DNA from 2 places in the Streptomyces sp. NPDC002795 genome. Region 1 is predicted to be linked to the other one. Evidence: predicted binding sites of a transcription regulator. Region 1 holds the regulator's gene; the other holds the start of a gene.

What was found. Region 1 encodes HrcA, which represses chaperone genes, less so after heat shock. Its sites were predicted from a motif close to TTNGCACTCNGNNNNNCNGAGTGCNAA; they were not measured.
Region 2: groES (co-chaperone GroES) is a predicted target of HrcA. The motif match lies at 1,812-1,838, and genes of this name have one in related genera.

Annotation. Positions count from the first base shown of each region.
Region 1 covers NZ_JBIAQB010000006.1:280,674-284,079, reverse strand. The annotation lists gene ACFYWS_RS19990 (nitronate monooxygenase) at 1-154, opposite strand, end outside; gene dnaJ (molecular chaperone DnaJ) at 334-1,470, opposite strand; gene hrcA (heat-inducible transcriptional repressor HrcA) at 1,471-2,487, opposite strand; gene ACFYWS_RS19975 (MBL fold metallo-hydrolase) at 2,620-3,360, shown strand; gene ACFYWS_RS19970 (DUF3097 domain-containing protein) at 3,395-3,406, shown strand, end outside.
Region 2 covers NZ_JBIAQB010000002.1:511,608-515,013, forward strand. The annotation lists gene groL (chaperonin GroEL) at 1-1,241, opposite strand, end outside; gene groES (co-chaperone GroES) at 1,360-1,668, opposite strand; gene ACFYWS_RS06845 (polysaccharide deacetylase family protein) at 1,871-2,506, opposite strand; gene ACFYWS_RS06850 (polysaccharide deacetylase family protein) at 2,503-3,406, opposite strand, start outside.

The sequences.
Region 1 (3,406 bases):
GGTACATCCCGTCGGCCGTTTTGTACCCGGCGGCGAGAAACCCGAGCCCGCCCGCCTCGGCCACGGCGGCGACCAACGCGGGGTGCGAAGCGCCGCCCGCCATGGGGGCCTGCACGATCGGAAGCGGGCAGAGATCGGTCAGTGCGGAGGACATGACCGCATCGTGCCATGTCGCCCGCGACCGGCCGAATCGGGCCGCTGCTCAATCGCCGCAGGGGCTGGAAAGACCAATCGCCGGCGGGGCTTGATATTTCAAGCCCCGCCGGCGATTGAGGCGCGGGGTCCGGGGCGGAGCCCCGAGGCCGTAACGCCGGTGCGGCGTACACCTGCTGCTCAACGGCCGTTGAACGCGTCCTTCAGGCGGGAGAAAAGACCCTGCTGGCCCGGCTGGAACTGACCCGTGGGCCGCTCCTCGCCACGCAGCTTCGCCAGCTCGCGCAGCACCCGCTCCTGCTCGACGTCGAGCTTCTGCGGTGTCAGGACCTCGACGTGCACGATGAGGTCGCCACGGCCGCCGCCCCGCAGATGGGTGATACCGCGCCCGTGCAGCGGAACCGACTGGCCGGACTGCGTGCCCGGCCGGATGTCGATCTCCTCCGTGCCGTCGAGCGTCTCCAGCGGCACCTTCGTGCCGAGGGCCGCCGCCGTCATCGGGATCGTGACCGTGCAGTGCAGATCGTCGCCGCGCCGCTGGAAGGTCGGGTGCGGGAGTTCGTGGATCTCCACGTAGAGGTCACCGGCGGGGCCGCCGCCGGGGCCGACCTCGCCCTCGCCCGCGAGCTGGATCCGCGTGCCGTTGTCCACACCGGCCGGGATCTTCACCGTGAGGGTGCGACGCGACCGGATGCGGCCGTCACCGGCACACTCCGGGCACGGCGTCGGGACGACGGTCCCGAAGCCCTGGCACTGCGGGCACGGCCGCGAGGTCATGACCTGGCCGAGGAAGGACCGCGTCACCTGCGAGACCTCACCGCGCCCGCGACACATGTCGCAGGTCTGCGCGGAGGTGCCGGGCGCGGCGCCCTCACCGCTGCAGGTCGTACAGACCACAGCCGTGTCGACCTGGATGTCCTTGGTGGTGCCGAAGGCGGCCTCGTCCAGCTCGATCTCGAGGCGGATCATGGCGTCCTGGCCACGGCGCGTACGGGACCGGGGTCCGCGCTGCGACGCCGTGCCGAAGAAGGCATCCATGATGTCCGAGAAGTTCCCGAACCCGCCCTGCCCGAAGCCGCCGGCGCCACCGCCGCCGGACTGCGACAGGGGGTCGCCCCCCAGGTCGTAGACCTGCTTCTTCTGCGGGTCGGAGAGCACCTCGTATGCGGCGTTGATCTCCTTGAAGCGCTCCTGAGTCTTCGGGTCCGGATTCACATCCGGGTGAAGCTCACGCGCCAGCCTTCGGAAGGCCTTCTTGATTTCGTCCTGGGAAGCGTCTCGGCGCACGCCTAGTACGGCGTAGTAGTCCGTGGCCACTTACGACTCCGCCAGGATCTGTCCGACGTAACGTGCCACTGCGCGTACTGCTCCCATCGTTCCCGGGTAATCCATGCGGGTCGGGCCGACCACGCCGAGCTTGGCCACTGCCTCGCCGCCCGAACCGTAGCCGACCGACACCACGGATGTGGAGTTGAGTCCCTCATGGGCATTCTCGTGACCGATACGTACGGCCATGCCCGAATCTCCCACCTCACCAAGCAACTTGAGGAGCACGACCTGCTCCTCAAGTGCCTCCAGAACGGGCCGGATGGTGAGGGGAAAGTCATGTCCGAAGCGGGTGATGTTGGCCGTTCCGCCGATCATCAGCCGCTCCTCGGTCTCCTCGACGAGTGTCTCGAGGAGAGTGGAGAGCACCGTGGTGACCGTGCCCCGGTCCTCCTGCTCGAAGGCCTCCGGCAGGTCCTGCACCAGCTGCGGCACGTCGGCGAACCTGCGGCCCGCGACGCGGCTGTTCAGCCGGGCCCGCAGATCCGCCAGGGATGTCTCGCCGAACGGCGCCGGGCAGTCGATCATCCGCTGCTCCACGCGCCCGGTGTCCGTGATCAGTACGAGCATCAGACGGGCGGGCGCGAGCGACAGCAGCTCGACATGGCGCACGGTGGAGCGGGTCAGGGACGGGTACTGGACGATCGCCACCTGCCGCGTCAGCTGCGCGAGCAGCCGCACGGTGCGTCCGACGACGTCGTCGAGATCGACGGCGCCGTCCAGGAAGTTCTGGATGGCGCGCCGCTCGGGAGCGGCCATCGGCTTCACGGCGGTGAGCTTGTCGACGAAGAGGCGGTAGCCCTTGTCGGTGGGGATGCGCCCGGCACTGGTGTGCGGCTGGGCGATGAATCCCTCGTCCTCCAGGGCCGCCATGTCGTTGCGCACGGTCGCCGGCGAGACCCCGAGCTGGTGCCGCTCGGTGAGCGCCTTGGAGCCGACGGGCTCCTCGGTGCCGACGTAGTCCTGGACGATGGCGCGCAGCACTTCGAGCCTGCGTTCATTGAGCATCGGCGCACACACCTCCAGAAACAGTCGCTGCGATCGTCTTGCTTTGGCACTCCCTGTGGGCGAGTGCCAATCGTCCCCGGCTCAGTGTACGGCCGGTGGGTACGGGCCCGGCAAGGGCGCTAGCGTCGGGGTATGGAGTTCGCGCAGCGTATTGATTGGGTCTCGGCGGGTTGGGAGGGGCTCGCGCCGAATGTGGGGCGCGTGCGGCTGCCAGGGCTCGACTGCACGAGCGGCCTCGTCGTCGGTGAAGACGCGGCGCTCTTGATCGACACCGGATCCTCACTCCATGAAGGCGCCCGGCTGCGCGCGGACACCCGTGCGCTCCTCGGGGCGCACCGGAGAGTGACCCATGTCGCACTGACCCACCCGCACTTCGACCACGTGCTCGGCACGGCCGCGTTCGCGGGGGTCGAGGTGTACGGGGCGGTGGGCATCGACGCCCTCTTCGAGCGCGGCGCCGAGGCTCTGCGCGCCGACGCCGTGCGGCACGGGATCGATCCGGACTCGGCGGCCGAGGCGGTCGACATCCTCGTCACTCCGCCGCACCGGGTGTGCGGCGAGTGGACGCTCGACCTGGGCGGCGGCCTGACGGTGCTGCTCGCGAACATCGGCCCGGCGCACAGCGGCCACGACATGGCGGTGCTCGTCCCCGGAAGCCCGGAGATCGTCTTCTGCGGCGACCTGGTGGAGGAGTCGGGCGAACCGCAGGCGGGCCCGGACGCGGCGCCCGGCCACTGGCCCGCGGCGCTGAGTCGTCTCCTCGACCTCGGCGGCGAGGACGCGGTGTACGTCCCGGGGCACGGTTCGGCGGTGAATGCGGAGTTCGTCCGCGCGCAACGTGCCACATTGGCGACGCGTTTCGGCGTGTCGTAGTCCTGGCCTGCGCGGTTCTCCTATCGTCTTGCGGATGCGCCAGTAC
Region 2 (3,406 bases), on a different contig from region 1:
CCGGAGACGATGCCCTCCTCGACCGCGGCGCGGGTCGCGGAGATGGCGTCCTCCAGACGGTGCTTCTTCTCCTTGAGCTCGACCTCGGTGGCAGCACCGACGCGGATGACGCAGACGCCGCCGGCCAGCTTGGCCAGGCGCTCCTGCAGCTTCTCGCGGTCCCAGTCCGAGTCCGTGTTCTCGATCTCGGCCTTGATCTGGTTGACGCGGCCCTTGACGTCCTCGGACTTGCCGGAGCCGTCGACGATGGTCGTGTCGTCCTTGGTGATGGTCACGCGGCGAGCGGAACCCAGCACCTCGAGACCGGCCTGGTCGAGCTTGAGGCCGACCTCTTCGGCGATGACGGTGGCACCGGTGAGGGTGGCCATGTCCTGCAGCATCGCCTTGCGGCGGTCACCGAAGCCGGGGGCCTTCACGGCCACGGCGTTGAACGTGCCGCGGATCTTGTTCACGACCAGGGTCGACAGGGCCTCGCCCTCGACGTCCTCGGCGATGATCAGGAGCGGCTTGGAGCCACCGTTCTGGATGACCTTCTCCAGGAGCGGGAGCATGTCCTGGATCGAGCCGATCTTGCCCTGGTGGATCAGGATGTACGGGTCGTCGAGGACGGCCTCCATACGCTCCTGGTCGGTGACGAAGTACGGGGACAGGTAGCCCTTGTCGAAGGCCATGCCCTCGGTGAACTCGAGGTCCAGGCCGAAGGTGTTGGACTCCTCGACGGTGATGACACCGTCCTTGCCGACCTTGTCCATCGCCTCGGCGATGAGCTCGCCGACCTGGTTGTCCTGGGCGGACAGACCGGCGACGGCCGCGATGTCGGACTTGTCGTCGATCGGGCGGGCGGTCGCGAGGAGGTCCTCGGACACGGCCTTGACCGCGGCGTCGATGCCCTTCTTCAGGGCGGCCGGGGAGGCACCGGCGGCAACGTTGCGCAGGCCTTCCTTGACCAGGGCCTGGGCGAGCACGGTGGCGGTGGTCGTACCGTCACCCGCGATGTCGTTGGTCTTGGTCGCCACCTCCTTCACCAGCTGCGCGCCGAGGTTCTCGTACGGGTCCTCGACCTCGACCTCGCGGGCGATCGTGACGCCGTCGTTGGTGATGGTGGGGGCGCCGAACTTCTTGTCGATGACGACGTTGCGGCCCTTGGGGCCGATCGTCACCTTGACCGTGTCGGCAAGCTTGTTGACGCCGCGCTCGAGGGCGCGACGGGCGTCCTCGTCGAACTTCAGGATCTTCGCCATGGAGCTGAATCAGTCCTCTCGAAACGAACCGCGCCCCTCGCACCCGGCATTCTCAGCGGGGGCCAGGGGCGCAGCTCAAAGCATTCTGCTTCGGTGAAGCTGGAAAAGCTTGGGTGAATTACTTCTCGACGATCGCGAGCACGTCGCGAGCCGAGAGGACGAGGTACTCGTCGCCGTTGTACTTCACCTCGGTGCCGCCGTACTTGCTGTACAGCACGACGTCGCCGACCTTGACGTCGAGCGGCAGGCGCTCGCCGTTCTCGAAGCGGCCCGGGCCCACGGCGAGGACAGCACCCTCCTGGGGCTTCTCCTTCGCGGTGTCCGGAATGACCAGGCCGGAGGCCGTGGTCTGCTCGGCGTCGAGCGGCTGGACCACAATGCGGTCCTCGAGCGGCTTAATGGCAACCTTGGAGCTGGTGGTCGTCACGATCCGGTCTCCCCCTTCGGAGATCTACGGGGTTAACAGTCTGGGGTGGCGACCAGGTGGATCCGTCGTCGCGGGTGCCGGACCTGCCCGTCGCTGTTGGCACTCTCCAGTGGTGAGTGCCAGGGCCGAGACTATGACCGCGATTAGCACTCGGTCAAGCGGACTGCTAATCGACTCCGTCGCTGATCGGTGGACCGGCGGCTCACAGGTAGTCCTCCAGGGCCGCCACCTCGTACCCCTCGGCCTCGATACGGCGCAGGAGACCCGGGGTGGTCTCCGCCCGCGCCCCGAGGATGTCGCCGGGTCGCAGCCGCCCCGCCGGATCGCGCCACAGGACGATCGCGTCGACGCCGCACTCGGCCGCCGCCTGGAGCGTGTTCGCGTCGTACGCGCCCCGGGGCGGATGGAACAGGCGGGGCGCCGCCCCGAAGCGGGCCTCGACGCGGTCGCGCTGGCCGCAGATCTCGGCGTGCTGCTCCACGTGTCCGAGGCCGGGCAGGAGGGCGTGGGTGAGGGTGCGGTTCTGCACCCGGGCACCCAGGGCGCTCAGTTCGCCGAGGCGGCCCACGCCCGGGCCCGCGCCCGCGAGGAACAGCGAGACCGGGAGGCGTCGGTCGCGGACCAGGTCGACGAAGCGGGGGTCCCGCCCGGCCCCGTCCTCGTACGCGAGGAAGACCACCTTGTCGCTGGTGGGGATGCGGGAGACGACCGGCGGGACCGCCGCCTCGGCGCCCGCCGCAGGCCGCGGTGGCGGGGCGGCCTCCCGCGCGCATCCGGTGAGCAGGATGGCGGCCAGGGCGCAGCCGAGCGGCCGCGCCCACGGCCTGCGCGGTGTCACAGGTAGTCCTCCAGGCGCGCCACCGAGTAGCCCCTGTCGGTGAGGTACTTCATGAGGTTCCGGATCATGTCGGGCATCGTGCCCTTCCAGTCCTCGCGGCCCCTGAAGTGCGTGAGCAGGATGTCGCCCGGATGGATGCTGCGGTCCCACTCGCGGTAGTCCATGCGGTCCACGAACGCCTCGGCGTTCCAGATCGGGACGTACTCGATGCCGCATGCCTTGGCGGCGCGCAGGGTGTTCTGGTTGTAGTCGCCGAAGGGCGGGCGGAAGAGCGTGGGCCGCTTGCCGTACTTCTCCGCGATGACGTTCTGCATCCCGCAGATCTCCTGCTTCTGCCGCGCGTACGACAGGCCGGGCAGGAACGGGTGGTGGAGCGTGTGGTTGTTGAGGGTGATGCCGCGGGCCTGCATCTTCTTGAAGTAGCCGTACTCGGGCCTGACCTCGGCGTCGGTCAGGAAGGCCGTGTACGGGATCCGCAGCTCGCTCATCATCTTCAGGAACCGCGGGTCCTTCTCGGCCCCGTCGTCGATGGTGAGGAAGACGACCTTGTCCTTGGTCGGGATCGTCGTGAACACGGGCGGCAGGCCGAGTTCCTTCTGGCCGTCGACCTCGAAGCCCTTCCGCGCCTCGATGACCGGCTTCTTCGCCGGCGGGCGCGGGGCGGTGAGCGGCACGTCGGCGAGGCCCCAGCGCTTGGTCGCCGCGACGAGCGCGGCCCGCTGGGCGCGCAGCTTCTCCGCGTACGAGTCGAGGGCCCGCGCGGGAGGAGCCTGGAGGCCCTTGTGCGCTTGCTGGCCGGGGGCCGGTTTCACGGGCTCGGCGTCGCCGCCGGCCGCGCATCCTGTGGCGAGGGCGGAGGCGGCGAGCAACGCGCCCAGGAGACGGACACCGCGTCTCCTC